Regions from separate parts of the Streptomyces sediminicola genome, predicted to be linked through region 2. Evidence: riboswitches for the same ligand, from Rfam matches in the RefSeq annotation. Region 2 holds a riboswitch; each other region holds the start of a gene.

The links. A riboswitch is a leader RNA that binds a small molecule or an ion and turns the genes downstream of it on or off. The one in region 2 is predicted to bind cyclic di-AMP.
Positions count from the first base shown of each region.
Region 1: it holds a riboswitch for cyclic di-AMP, as region 2 does, so the genes downstream of both, VM636_RS12575 (transglycosylase SLT domain-containing protein) here and VM636_RS18320 (transglycosylase family protein) in region 2, are expected to answer to the same signal.
Region 3: it holds a riboswitch for cyclic di-AMP, as region 2 does, so the genes downstream of both, VM636_RS07555 (M23 family metallopeptidase) here and VM636_RS18320 (transglycosylase family protein) in region 2, are expected to answer to the same signal.
Region 4: it holds a riboswitch for cyclic di-AMP, as region 2 does, so the genes downstream of both, VM636_RS26080 (C40 family peptidase) here and VM636_RS18320 (transglycosylase family protein) in region 2, are expected to answer to the same signal.

Region 1 covers NZ_CP144555.1:2,896,080-2,899,343, reverse strand. Annotated here, with positions in the region: gene VM636_RS12585 (GNAT family N-acetyltransferase) at 1-211, opposite strand, end outside; gene VM636_RS12580 (HAD family hydrolase) at 426-1,235, shown strand; gene VM636_RS12575 (transglycosylase SLT domain-containing protein) at 1,266-1,766, opposite strand; cyclic di-AMP (ydaO/yuaA leader) riboswitch at 1,769-1,927, opposite strand; gene VM636_RS12570 (polyprenyl synthetase family protein) at 2,895-3,264, shown strand, end outside.
Region 2 covers NZ_CP144555.1:4,159,683-4,162,946, reverse strand. Annotated here, with positions in the region: gene eno (phosphopyruvate hydratase) at 1-921, opposite strand, end outside; gene VM636_RS18320 (transglycosylase family protein) at 1,243-2,004, opposite strand; cyclic di-AMP (ydaO/yuaA leader) riboswitch at 2,009-2,177, opposite strand; gene VM636_RS18315 (transglycosylase family protein) at 2,354-3,264, opposite strand, start outside.
Region 3 covers NZ_CP144555.1:1,753,305-1,756,568, forward strand. Annotated here, with positions in the region: gene VM636_RS07545 (bifunctional GNAT family N-acetyltransferase/acetate--CoA ligase family protein) at 1-660, opposite strand, end outside; gene VM636_RS07550 (HPr family phosphocarrier protein) at 840-1,121, shown strand; gene VM636_RS07555 (M23 family metallopeptidase) at 1,225-1,989, opposite strand; cyclic di-AMP (ydaO/yuaA leader) riboswitch at 2,002-2,166, opposite strand; gene VM636_RS07560 (pitrilysin family protein) at 2,361-3,264, opposite strand, start outside.
Region 4 covers NZ_CP144555.1:5,908,507-5,911,770, forward strand. Annotated here, with positions in the region: gene VM636_RS26070 (helix-turn-helix transcriptional regulator) at 1-664, opposite strand, end outside; gene VM636_RS26075 (ATP-binding protein) at 878-1,387, shown strand; gene VM636_RS26080 (C40 family peptidase) at 1,582-2,055, opposite strand; cyclic di-AMP (ydaO/yuaA leader) riboswitch at 2,059-2,272, opposite strand; gene VM636_RS26085 (hypothetical protein) at 2,707-3,012, opposite strand; gene VM636_RS26090 (ATP-dependent Clp protease proteolytic subunit) at 3,020-3,264, opposite strand, start outside.

The sequences.
Region 1 (3,264 bases), 1.3 Mb from region 2:
TCTCGTAGGGGAGGAAGCCGGCCGCCTCGCCGTCCTCGTAGAGCACCGCGACCCGGGCGCCGGGCCGCACGCGTCCCACGGCCTCGGTGAACTCCGGTTCCATGAAGGGGCTGCGAGGCGCCGTCGACGCGGACCGCAGCGCGCGCCAGCGGTCCTTCTCCCCCTCGCCCAGCTCCCGCGGCAGGAGCACACGCAGACGTCCGCCGTTCAACCCGACCCCCCGATCAAGTCCCCCCTGGACAAAGGGAAGGTACCGCCCGCGGACCGGCGCCCGGTAGGCCGCAGAGCATGTTGTTGCCAACCGGTGCACAGGGCTTTAACTGCCTTTAGCCGATGATGCGTCAGCTTTCGGACACCTACGAACGTCCTCGTACGCATGTGATCGCGGCTGAGTCGTACGGGCGTCGTGTCCGTATTCTCTGATCATGAACCGCACCGCATACGGACTCGTCGCCACCGACCTCGACGGAACGCTGTTGCGCCGCGACGACACCGTCTCCCCCCGGTCGCTGGCCGTGCTCGCGCGGGCGGCGCGGGCGGGTGTGCGGCACCTGGTGGTGACGGGGCGGCCCGCGCCGCGGATCCGCTCCCTGCTCGACGTCCTCGGCTGCACCGGCCTCGCGGTGTGCGGGCAGGGCGCGCAGGTCTACGACGCCGGGGAGCACCGGCTGCTGTGGTCGGTCACCCTGGACCGGGAGCTGGCGGAGACCGCGCTCGGCAAGATAGAGGCCGAGGTGGGGGACGTGTACGCGGCCGTCGACCAGGACGGCGTCGAGGGGATGACCCTGATCGAGCCGGGCTACCGGATGCCGCACCCGACGCTGCCCGCGGTGCGGGTCGGCCGGCGCGACGACCTGTGGCACCGGCCGATCACCAAGGTCCTGCTGCGCCACCCGCGGCTCTCCGACGACGAGCTGGCGGCGACGGCGCGCGCGGTGGTCGGCTCGCTGGCGACGGTCACGATGTCGGGGCCCGGCACGGTCGAGCTCCAGCCGTGCGGCATCACGAAGGCGACCGGGCTGGCGCTGGCCGCCGAGCACCTCGGGGTGAGCCGGGGGCGGACCATCGCCTTCGGCGACATGCCGAACGACGTCCCCATGTTCCACTGGGCCGCCCACGGCGTGGCGATGGCGAACGCCCACCCCGAACTCCGGGCGGTCGCCGACGAGGTCACGCTCACGAACGAGGACGACGGCGTCGCCGTCGTCCTCGAACGTCATTTCGGCCGGGACTGATGCCGGCCGGCCGCGCCGGTGGGAACCGGATCAGTACGGGCCGAAGACGTTGTCGATCGAGCCGTACCGGTCGGCCGCGTAGTTGCAGGCGGCGGTGATGTTGGCGACCGGGTCGTACGGGTCCATGGCGGTGCCCGGCACGTGGTAGGCGCGGAAGGTCGGGTCGATCACCTGGAGCAGGCCCTTGGACGGGATGCCCATGGCGGCGTTGGAGTCCCAGTTGTTGATCGCCAGCGGGTTGCCGGACGACTCGCGCATGATGTTGCGGTGGATGGCGTCGTAGCTGCCGGGGATCCCGTGCCGCGCCATGATGTCGAGCGACTCGCGGATCCAGCCGTCGAGGTTGTTCGGGTAGGCAGTGGTCGCCGTGACCGCCGTGGTGACGGTCGTCGCGGCGGCGGGGGTGGCCGCGGAGGCGCTGCCGGCGCCGATGAGCGGCAGGGCCAGGACGGCGGCGCCGGTGCCGGCGACGGCGAGCTTGCGGGCGACGCGGGCGGTTCTGGTGCGACGGTTCAGACCGTTGGCAGGCATGGTGAGTCCCTCTCCTACGCCTGCGAGGTGAGCTGTCGGGTTCGGGCGGGGAGGTGCCCGGCCGTGCCCTCACGGGTGACGGCTTCACCCCGAGCCGCACCGGGTGGTGCCCGGTGCGGCGACTTACCTGGGTCCCCCGCTCCTGCCGGCGAGTGTCGAGTGAATGGGTGTGCGCCGGGGCGGTGGCAGGATTCGGCGTCCGCCCGACAGGCCGGGAAGCTATGCGAGAGCACATGTCCGAAACAAGTGCAGGAATCACCCGACGTGCTTGTTGACCTTGATACGGGGTATTTGGGGTGCTTGATCCTTTACGGGTGCAACGGCCAACTCGCCTGCGGCGCAACGGTCCCGCACCCCTCCCGGGGGCGCGCCGGAAGGTTGAGCGGGGTGAGTCAAATCACGGCCCTCAATAAGTGCGGCAAAACGGGCATTCATGCCAAGGGGGCGTCAATCGGCCTTCGTTGGGGTGGTGGTGGGGGAGGGCCGGGATGGGGCGCGTCGCGGTGTCGGGGGGTTCGGCGGGGGCCCGGGTGGGCGGCGGCTGCTTCCGGGCGTCCCGCGCGGGGCGTGGGGGTACCTGCGGGAAGGGGTGGGCGGCGGTGTCGCGCGGGGGTCTGCGGGGGCGCCGGGGTGGCCGGGGTGGCCGGACCGGCCGGGCGGCCCGGCGGAGCGGAGCGCTCCGGTCAGGGGTTTCGGGGCTCCGGTGCCGGTGGCTCGCTCCGGCGGGCTTCGGGGTTGTCGCCGCGCCGGGCGGGCGTCCGCGCCGTACCCGCGGTGCGGGCCCGGAGCCGGGAGGGGGCGCGTACCGAATGGGTGAGGTCCTCCGGGTGCGCCCGGTGGGGAGGAGTGGTGGGATCTTCGGTGACGGCTTCCCGGTCCTCGGTGACGGCTTCCCGGCGTGTCGCGGCCCGTCGCCCCCCGGCTTCCACCCTCCCCGTCAAATCGCTCAATATCTGTTCATATCACCTGATCAAAAACATACCGTTCGTGATCGGATATCGACCGGCCTGTAACGGTGGGCGCGAGCGGTGATCGAAACATGACCGGATACGCTGACTTGAGTGGTGGCAGCGACCTATCGACAGACCAGGTAATCGCCAGTAGACACCAGCAGACAGGAGACCCCTCGTGACCGTCGTCGGGCCATTCGGGCTGAGCGTGCGGGACCAGGCTCTCGAAGCCGATGTCCAGGCCGGGATGACGGCTGTCGAGGAAGGGTTGCTCGAGGCAACCAAGAGTGAGGTGCCCTTCATCACCGAGGCCGCCCAGCACCTGGTGCGGGCCGGCGGCAAGCGGTTCCGGCCGCTGCTGGTGATGCTCGCCGCCCAGTTCGGTGACCCCTACGCCCCCGGCATCGTGCCCTCGGCCGTGGTCGTCGAGCTGACCCACCTCGCCACGCTCTACCACGACGACGTGATGGACGAGGCCGCCGTGCGGCGCGGGGTGCCCAGCGCCAACACCCGCTGGGGCAACTCGGTCGCCGTCCTCACCGGCGACT
Region 2 (3,264 bases):
GAGCTGGACCTTGTCGCCCAGGCGCTCGGTGATGGTCTGCCAGCCCTCCCAGTCGTCCTCGAAGAGCGGGTCCTCGATGGAGACCAGCGGGTACGCCTCGACCAGCTCGGCGTAGTAGTCGGTCATCTCGGCGGCGGTGCGCTCCTTGCCCTCGAAGACGTAGGAGCCGTCCTTGTAGAACTCGGACGCGGCGACGTCGAGCGCCAGGGCGATCTGCTCGCCGGGCGTGTAGCCGGCCTCCTTGACCGCCTCCAGGATGAGGTCGAGCGCCTCGCGGTTGGAGCCGAGGTCGGGGGCGAAGCCGCCCTCGTCGCCGAGGCCGGTGGCCAGGCCCTTGCTCTTCAGCACCTTCTTGAGGGTGTGGTAGACCTCGGTGCCCCAGCGCAGCGCCTCGGAGAAGGACTCCGCGCCGATCGGGGCGATCATGAACTCCTGGATGTCCACGTTGGAGTCGGCGTGCGAGCCGCCGTTCAGGATGTTCATCATCGGCACCGGCAGCAGGTGCGCGTTGGGACCGCCCAGGTAGCGGAAGAGCGGCAGGTCGGACGCCTCGGAGGCGGCGTGGGCGACGGCCAGGGAGACGCCGAGGATGGCGTTGGCGCCGAGGGAGCCCTTGTTGTCGGTGGCGTCCAGGTCGAACATGGCCTGGTCGATCAGGCGCTGCTCGGTGGCGTCGTAGCCGACCAGCTCCGGGCCGATCTGCTCGATGACGGCGAGGACGGCCTTCTCGACACCCTTGCCCTGATAGCGGTTGGGGTCGCCGTCACGAAGCTCGACGGCCTCGAAGGCGCCCGTGGAGGCACCGGACGGAACGGCGGCACGACCCGTGCTGCCGTCGTCGAGGCCGACCTCGACCTCGACCGTGGGATTGCCTCGGGAGTCCAGGATTTCCCGGGCTACGACGACGTCGATGGACGGCACGAGCATCTCCATTCTCGGGATGTGACGCGTTGTGGCGGGCCGCGGTGGCTCCGCGGCCCACACCTGTGGCTCTGCGGGATGAGCCTAACCGGCTCCGGACGATCGGCCAGCCGGTCGCCCACCCGTCGGACAGAACCGAGAGTAAATTGTTTCCGTACGGAACAAAACAGGGAGGCGAGGACACCGCCCGCCGGGCCGCCGCTCCCGCCGGTAACCCCGCCCCGGCACCCGGGCGCGGAAAAGGCCCCGCCCCGGCGCGTACGGGGGAACACGCGCCGGGGCGGGGGGTCCGGAAGGGACGGGACGGATCGCCCGCGGCCCTTACTTCAGGTGGAGCTGCTGACCCGGGTAGATGAGGTCGGCGTGCTCGACGATGTCCTTGTTGAGCTGGAAGAGCTTGTTCCAGCCGCCCTTGACGCCGTGCTCGGCGGCGATCGCGCTGAGGGTGTCGCCCTTGACGACCTTGTACTCGCCGTCGCCCTTCTTGACCTTCTTGCCGGTCGGGGTGGTGACGGTCTTCTTGGCGGCCGGGCGCTCGGTGGAGCGCGAGGACTGCTGCTCGCCGCGGCTCTGCGAGGAGCCGGTGGACTGCGACTTCGGCTTGGCCGGGGCCTGCGGCTTCGACTGGGCGGAGCCGGAGGACTGCGAGGAGCCGGTGGACTGCGAGGTGCCGGACTGCGAGGAGCCGGTGGAGCCGCCGCCGGTGTACGCGGCGCTCGACAGACCGCGGCCGCAGACCGGCCAGGCGCCCTTGCCCTGGCCCGCGAGGACCTTCTCGGCGACGGCTATCTGCTGGGCCTTGCTGGCCTGGTTGGCGGTCGCGGCGTACTGGGTGCCGCCGTAGGCGGCCCAGGTGGAGGCGGAGAACTGCAGACCGCCGTAGTAGCCGTTGCCGGTGTTGATGGACCAGTTGCCGCCCGACTCGCACTGGGCGACGGCGTCCCACTCGGCGGCGGTGGCGGCGGAGGCGTTGCCGGCCGCCATCAGCGGGGCGGCGACGGCGGCACCGGTGACGCCGGCGACGGCGATCACACGGGTGGCCTTGGACGGACGACGGTGCTTGCCCTTGCCGGAAAACAGCATGGTGGAATCCCCTCACCGACGCCTGCGAGGTGAGCTGTCGGGTTCGGGCCGGTTGAGAGTTGCCCGGCCGCGTCCCTCGCGGGACGCGGCTTCACCCCAAGCCGCTCCGGCTCAACTGCCCGGTGCGGCACTTACCTTGGGTCCCCCGCTCCTGCCTGCGGCGCTTGACGCGACGACTGTTCCCGGACCGCCGCTGGCAGGATTCGGCGTTGCGGCGGTCGGGGCCCGCGGTGGCGAGCGGTCATGACCGTAGCCACGCCGTCGGGGGAAAGACAAAGACGATCAGGGCTTCTGAGACCTATCTCTCACGGAGTTTAAACCGGGCATTCGGCCTGAACCATGACGCTAACTACCCCTGGTTATCGCCCGATTCGCCCGGAATCTCAAGCGTCTGACCGGGCACGATGTGGTCAGGATCGATTCCGACGACACCCTTGTTGCCGGCGTAGAGCGCGGGCCATCCGCCGTCGACGTCAAGGGAGTCGGCGATGCCCCAGAGGTTGTCTCCGGCGCGGACCGTGTACGTGCCGTCCGTGAGGCCCCGGGCGCCGTCGCCGGCGCGCGCGGCGTGGCGGCCGGGGCGGTCGGCCCCGCGCCCCTCGGAGGCGCCCTCCTCGGCACTGTCGCCGCGGTGCCGGCCCGAGGTCTCCTCGCCGGTCTCGGCGAGGCCCGAAGAACCGGCCCGCTGGTCCGAGTCGCCCGATTCGCCACCCTTCGCACCTTCGGCGGAGGAGCCGCCCTGGTTCTGCCCCTGGCCGCCGCCTTCACCCCTCCCCTTCCCTTCGCTCCCGTGGGTGCCGGAATCGGAGGAGTGGCCACCGCCGGACGACGCGCCCGAGGAGGCGTCAGCGGACGGCGAGGGGGAGGCCGAGGGGGACGATCCGGGCGTCGGCGTGCCGAGGCCGGCCAAGCCGGACGAACCGGGCGCCTGGGGGGTCGCCGACGCGGTTCCGCCCGCGGTGCCGGCGTCCACCCCGATCGAGGACGAGCCGTTGCCGAGCCCGGCGAGCGGCCCACAGGTCGGCCAGGCGGCGACACCCTGCTCCGCGAGCAGGTCCTCGGCCACTCTTATCTGCTGCGAGCGGCTGGCCTGGTCGGGGCTGGGCGCGTAGTCGAGACCGCCGAAGCGCTCCCAGTCCGCCTGCGACAACTGCAGGCCGCCGTAGTAGCCGTTTCCGCTGTTCTGGCTCCACGCGCCACCGGTCTCGCACTCGGCGACCCGATCCCAGTTCGCCGCGTCCGCCGCGTGGGCGCCGGTGG
Region 3 (3,264 bases), 2.4 Mb from region 2:
CAGGCGCTGCACGGAGCGGGCCTCGGCGCGGTGCTCGCGCGCGTACTGCACGGCGAGGGAGCGGTCGGTCGGTTCGAGGTCGAATTCGAGGTGGACGACGCCGTCCTCGAAGCTGCGCTTCTGCGTGTAGCCGGCGTCCGTGAACACCTTGATCATCTTGGTGTTGGCGGGCAGCACCTCGGCGGCGAAGCGGCGGATGCCGCGCTCGCGGGCGACGGCGGCGATGTGTTCCAGCAGGGCGGAGGCGACGCCGCGGCCCTGGTGGGCGTCCTGGACCAGGAAGGCGACCTCGGCCTCGTCGGAGACGGGGGGCGGGGGACCGCCGCCGGGGGCGGGGCGGGAGGAGGCGGGTGTTCCGCCGGCGCCGATCCGGTCGTAGCGTACGGTGGCGATGAACTCGCCGCCGATCGTGGCCGCGAGTCCCACCCGGTCCACGAAGTCGTGGTGGGTGAAGCGGTGGACGTCCTTGGCGGACAGGCGAGGGTACGGCGCGAAGAAGCGGTAGTACTTCGACTCGTCGGAGACCTGCTCATAGAAGCTGATCAGGCGCTCCGCGTCATCAACGGTGATGGGGCGGACGCGTGCGGTGCCGCCGTCGCGCAGCACCACGTCGGCCTCCCAGTGGGCGGGGTACTCGTGCCGGTCCGGCGAGGTCTGCATGGGCCCCAGCGTACGGCTCGCGTACGACAGGGGCGCCGGGCAGGCCGTGGAGGACGGAAGACCGGACCGAGGCCGCGGTCCGGGCGCCACCCCGGCGGGCGCCGCACGCCCGTCCGGAGCCGCTTCACGATATGGGAAACTGGTCTAGACAACCCCTGAACTCCGAAGGGCAGCATCACATGGCTGAGCGCCGCGTCAACGTCGGCTGGGCCGAGGGCCTCCACGCCCGCCCCGCCTCCCTCTTCGTCCGAGCCGCCACGGCCACAGGCGTCCCGGTGACGATCGCCAAGGCCGACGGCGACCCCGTCAACGCGGCCTCCATGCTGGCCGTCCTGGGCCTGGGCGCCCAGGGGGGCGAGGAGATCGTCCTCGCCTCCGACGCCGAGGGCGCGGACATCGCCCTGGACCGGCTGGCCAAGCTGGTCGCCGAGGGTCTCGAGGAGCTTCCCGAGACCGTCTGACCCGGGACGCCGCGGACCGCGCCGCCCCCACGACACGCGAGGGCCCGCCCGAGGAGACTCGGGCGGGCCCTCGCTTCGCCGGGCGCCGGCGCGGTCCGCGGCGTCAGATCGCGACGCCGTGGCCGCGCAGGTAGGCGGCGGGGTCCATGTCGGTGCCGTAGTCGGCGCCCGAACGGACCTCGAAGTGCAGGTGGGGTCCGGTGACGTTGCCGGTGGCGCCGGCCAGGCCGATCTGCTGGCCGGGGGTGACCGCCTGGCCCGCGAAGACGCCGATGGACGACAGGTGCCCGTACTGGGTGTACGTGCCGTCGTGCATCTTGATCACGACCTGGTAGCCGTACGCGCCGCCCCAGCCGGCCTCGACGACCGTGCCGGTGCCGACCGACCGCACCGGGGTGCCGGTGGCGGCGTGGAAGTCGATGCCGGTGTGGCTGCCGGAGGACCACAGGGCGCTGCCGGCCCCGTAGGCGGTGGAGACATAGGAGCCGGCGATCGGCGCCACGAAGGTGTTCAGACGCTCGCGCTCGGCCTCCCGGGCGGCGCGCTCCTGGGCCTCGCGGGCCTCCGCGGCGGCCTCGGCGGCCCGCTCGCGGGCGGCCTTCTGCGCGGCCTCCCGGGCGGCGGCGTGCTGCGCGGCCTGCTTCTGCGACTCGGCCTGGGCGTCGATCTCCCCGGCGACGGAGTCACCGATGGTGACGACCGGGGTGAGCCCGGTCTGCTCCGGGGACGGCTCGTCGGCGAGCGCCGGGGCCGCGAGGTTCCCGACCACTCCGCCGGTGGCGAGGGCGGCGACACCCGCCGCGCGGGCGGTGGTGCGGTGCATCTTGCCGGGGCGGCGATGCTTCCCGGTGGCGCGCGTGAACGCCATGTGGAGGCTGGTCCTTTCCTTCCCTCTCGCCTACCGGGTTAGCTGACGGGTTCGGAGCAGGAAGGTCTCCTACGGACCCCCTCGCCTGCGCGCGGGCGTCCGATTCACCCCAGGGACTGCACACGGGTCCCCGGCTCCCCTGGCTCGCGCCGTACGGGGACTCGGCGATGGCTGTCCGGTGCCGCGGGCGCGGCGCACTGCCTGACGAACAGCCCGGACGAAGCTAAACGGGCCCGGCGTCAATCCTCAAACGCACCAAGGTTTTTGTAGCGTACGCCACAGGGCAGACGGGCAGCCTCCCCCTCAATTCGGACACGGGGCGGCCCCGGTGACGTCCTGCCACCGGGGCCGCCGCACGCGTCCGGGACCGCTCACTCGGCCGGGACGACCGTCACCTCGCCGATGCCGAGGGCCTCCACGGGGGCCTTGATCTTGGCGGCGTCGCCGACCAGGACGGTCACCAGGCGGTCCACCGGGAAGGCGTTGACGACCGCCGCCGTGGCCTCCACGGTGCCCGTCGCGGCGAGCTGCCGGTACAGGGCGGCCTGGTAGTCGTCGGGCAGGTGCTGCTCGACCTGGTCGGCGAGGGTGCCGGCGACGGCCGCCGCCGTCTCGTACTTGAGCGGCGCCACCCCCACCAGGTTCTGCACGGCCACGTCCCGCTCGGCGTCGGTCAGCCCCTCCGCGGCGAGCGTGCGCAGCACCGTCCACAGGTCCGACAGGGCGGGGCCGGTGTTGGGCGTGTCGACGGAGCCGCTGATGGCGAGCATCGAGGCGCCGGTGCCGTCGGGCGCGGAGCGCAGCACCTGGCCGAAGGCACGGACGCCGTAGGTGTAGCCCTTCTCCTCGCGCAGGACGCGGTCCAAGCGGGAGGTGAGGGTGCCGCCGAGGCAGTACGTGCCGAGCACCTGCGCCGGCCAGACGCGGTCGTGCCGGTCGGCGCCGGTGCGGCCGATGAGGAGCTGGGTCTGGACGGCGCCGGGACGGTCCACGATGACGACCCGGCCGGTGTCGTCGGCGGTCACCGGCGGCACCGGACGCGGCTCGGTCGTGGAGCCGGTCCAGGCGCCCAGGGTGTCGGCGAGCAGCGCGTCCGGGTCGATGCCGGTGAGGTCGCCGACGACCACGGCCGTGGCGGTGGCGGGGCGGACGTGGCGCTCGTAGAAGGCGCGGACGGCGGCCGAGTCGACGGCGGCGACCGTCTCCTCGGTGCCCTGGCGCGGCCGGGACATGCGCGAGCCGGCCGGGAACAGCTCCTTGGACAGCTCCTTGGCG
Region 4 (3,264 bases), 1.7 Mb from region 2:
CGGTGACGCCGATGTGCGCCCCGGCGGAAAACGGCAGCACCTGGAGCCTGACGTGCGGCAGACGTGCCGCCTCCACGAGCCTCGTCAACTGGCGGGCCATCACCCCCGGGCCGCCCACCTCCCGGCGTAGCACCGCCTCGTCCAGGACCGCGTGCAGCGTGAGCGGCTGCTCCGCGCGCAGTACGTCCTGCCGGGTGAGGCGGACCTCCACCAGCGTGTCGAGCCGGTCCTCCGGCTCCCCGTCCACCGCCGCGCGCGTCACGGCGCGGGCGTACTCCGGCGTCTGCAGCAGCCCCGGCACGACCGTGGTCTCCAGGGTGCGCATCGCGCCGGCCTGCGACTCCAGGCTGATGAAGTCCCGGTAGGCCGGCGGCAGCACGCCCCGGTAGGCGTGCCACCAGTGGTGCCGGCCCCCGGGGTCCTCGGAGCCGGCCAGCGTGGCCAGCAGGTCCCGCAACCGCGGGTCGTCCACGCCGTACGCGTCCAGCAGCAGCCTGACGTCGGCGGGCTTGGCCCCGCTGGTGCCGGTCTCGATGCGGCTGACCTTCGACTGGTGCCAGCCCACCAGGCCGGCCGCCTCACCGCTGGTGATCCCCGCCGATGTCCGCAGGGCGCGCAGTTCCGCGCCCAGTTTACGGCGTCGCACCACGGGGCCGTGCTGCATGGGCCACTCCCTTACTTCTCAGGGGCCGCCCAAATACGCTCTGCCGTCGCAGAGTTCACCGCTTCGAGCGACAGATATATGCATAACTTGGTGGATCGGCGCCCTCGGGGGTGCGTTGATGGCACTCTGGCGGCGAAGCACCAGTCCGGGACCGTACTCCAACCGTCCGCTCCGTGTCGGACCGCGGTCCCGTGGGAAAAGGACGGCGTCGCCATGGCAGACCATCTGGAAGCATCCGTCACTCTGCCGAGCGATGCGGTCTCGGTGGCCGCCGCGCGCACCCACGTGATGGGCACGCTCGCCGAGTGGGGCCTGCCCGCCGGGGCGGAGCTGGCCGAGACCGTCCGGCTCGTCGTCTCCGAGCTGGCGACCAACGCGGTCCAGCACACGCTCGGGCAGTCGCCGACCTTCACCGTGGACCTCGGGCTCGACCACGAGGGGTGGCTGCGGGTCGGCGTCACCGACAGCCACCCACGGCTGCCCAAACGGCTGCCGGCCGCCGTCCAGCAGGACAACGGCCGGGGCCTGGTGATCATCCGTTCGCTCACCGCGGAGTGCGGCGGACGGCTCAGGATCCGGCGCACGCGCGAGGGCGGCAAGACCGTCTTCGTCGAACTGCCCTGGCCGGTCCCGCTCGGTCCGGCGGGGCCGGCCGCGGACACCCTGCCCGTCGGTCAGGGTGCCGGACGGGAGACGGCGCGGACCGCTGAGCCGCGGGGCTGAGGCCCGGTACGGCCGCGGCACCGGCCGGCCGGCGACGGGACACCGGTGGCGGCGCGCGGCGACCGGTCCGCGTGCCGAGGTACGGAGGCGCCGTCGCCGCGCCCCGGGCCCGGGGCCGCCCGTGGCGCGCGTGCGTTCCGGTCCGGCCACGGTGGTGACGGCCGGTCAGGGGGCCGCCCCCACCGCGTGCCGGATCACTTGACCCGGCCGTACCAGACGCTCTTGGTCCAGATCTTCTGCAGGCGCACCACGTCCCCGGTCTTCGGGGCGTGCCAGATCTTGCCGCCGCCGGCGTAGATGCCGACGTGGTAGACGCTCCGGCCGGAGTGGAAGAAGACCAGGTCACCGGCCTTGCGACTGCCGGAGGAGATGTGCCGGGTCTTGTTGTACTGCTGGGCGGCGGTACGCGGCAGCTTCTTGCCGGCCTTGTTGAAGGAGTACAGCGTCAGCCCGGAGCAGTCGAACCTGCCAGGACCCGTGGCGCCCCACTGGTAGGGGGAGCCCTTCTTGGAGGCGGCGATCTGTACCGCCTTGGCGGCGTGGGGTGCCGCGGCGGCCTCGGAGGCGGCGCCGGGGATCACGACGGAGCCGCCGACGGCGGCGAGGGTGAGGGCCGAGGCCGTACCGGCACGGGCCATGAGCGACGGGACACGATTGAGCGCAGACATGCGCAACCCTTCGTCAGCCGCCTGTGAAGGATGACCTGTCGGATTCGGGCTGGCGAAGTTGCCCGGCCGCACGTGTGCGGCTTCACCCCAAGGGCTGCTCGGCCCGGCCGTGGCGCGACCGTGCCGGCGACCCGTCGTGCTCGGGTCCTCCACTCCTGCCGATCCACTTCTGTCGACCGGTCGTCCGGGCGGCGGCAGGACTCGGCGTCCACCCGGACCGCCCCGCCGTGGTGGCGGGGGCTTGTCGTCCGAGACGGATCTTGTCCCATCGGAGGACCGAAAACTCCTCGCACAGGTGTGGCTGTGTTGTTACTCACCACTGGCCTGTTCGGGTGGACGGGCCGGTGCCCCGGGTGCCGCCGGGCCCCTCCGGGAGGCCCGGACCAGGAGCGGAACGCGGCATTCCGGCTCCATGGGGCGGGCCGTCGCGCAACCGCGGGGGGACGAAGGAGGGAGGTGATTCTCCACCGAAAGGGGGGAGACCGTTCGGTCCGTTCCACCACCGGGCCGGAGTAGGCCCGAGCCCCGCCCGGTGCCGGCCGGCCGCGCCCCCGACCACCTCCCCCGCGCGGCCCTCGCCGTTCCTCGCCGTTCCTCGCGGCCACCGTCCCGGGTGGCCCGCGCTGCCCGTGACCGGGGCGCGGGGGTGGGTCAGACGTCGTCGGGCGGGAGGGTGACGCGGGCCGTGCGCCGGTCGCCGTCGAGTACCCGCAGCGCCCGGACCAGGGTGGCGGTGTGGAATTCCGTCTCACCGCGCCGGTGCATCAACGCCAGTGCGTCCCGCAGGCCGGCCGCCTTGCCGACCAGTGCCTGGGCGGCGCGCAGCCCGCGGTACGTGTCGCCGTCCCGCGTCGGGTTGACGCGGCCCAGCAGGTCGACGACGTCCAGGTAGCGGTCGATCACCTCGGCCTCGGCGCGCGTCAGCGCGGGCAGCGGCGGCGGTTCCGGGGACGGCATCCGCGGCTCACCTTCCCCCGGGAGCGCGGCGCACCGTGGTGCGGGCGGGGACGATCCGGTCCGCCAGCCCGTAGGCCACGGCCTGCCGGGCGTCGAGGACGGTGACGTGGTCGAGGTCCGCGCTCACCCGGTCCGCGGCGCGTCCGGTGTGCCGGACGAGGATCTCCTCCACGAGGGCGCGGAGCCTGCCCAACTCCTCGGCGCGCACGGCCAGGTCGCTCGCCGTGCCCTCGATCGGCTCCTCGGCCGCGG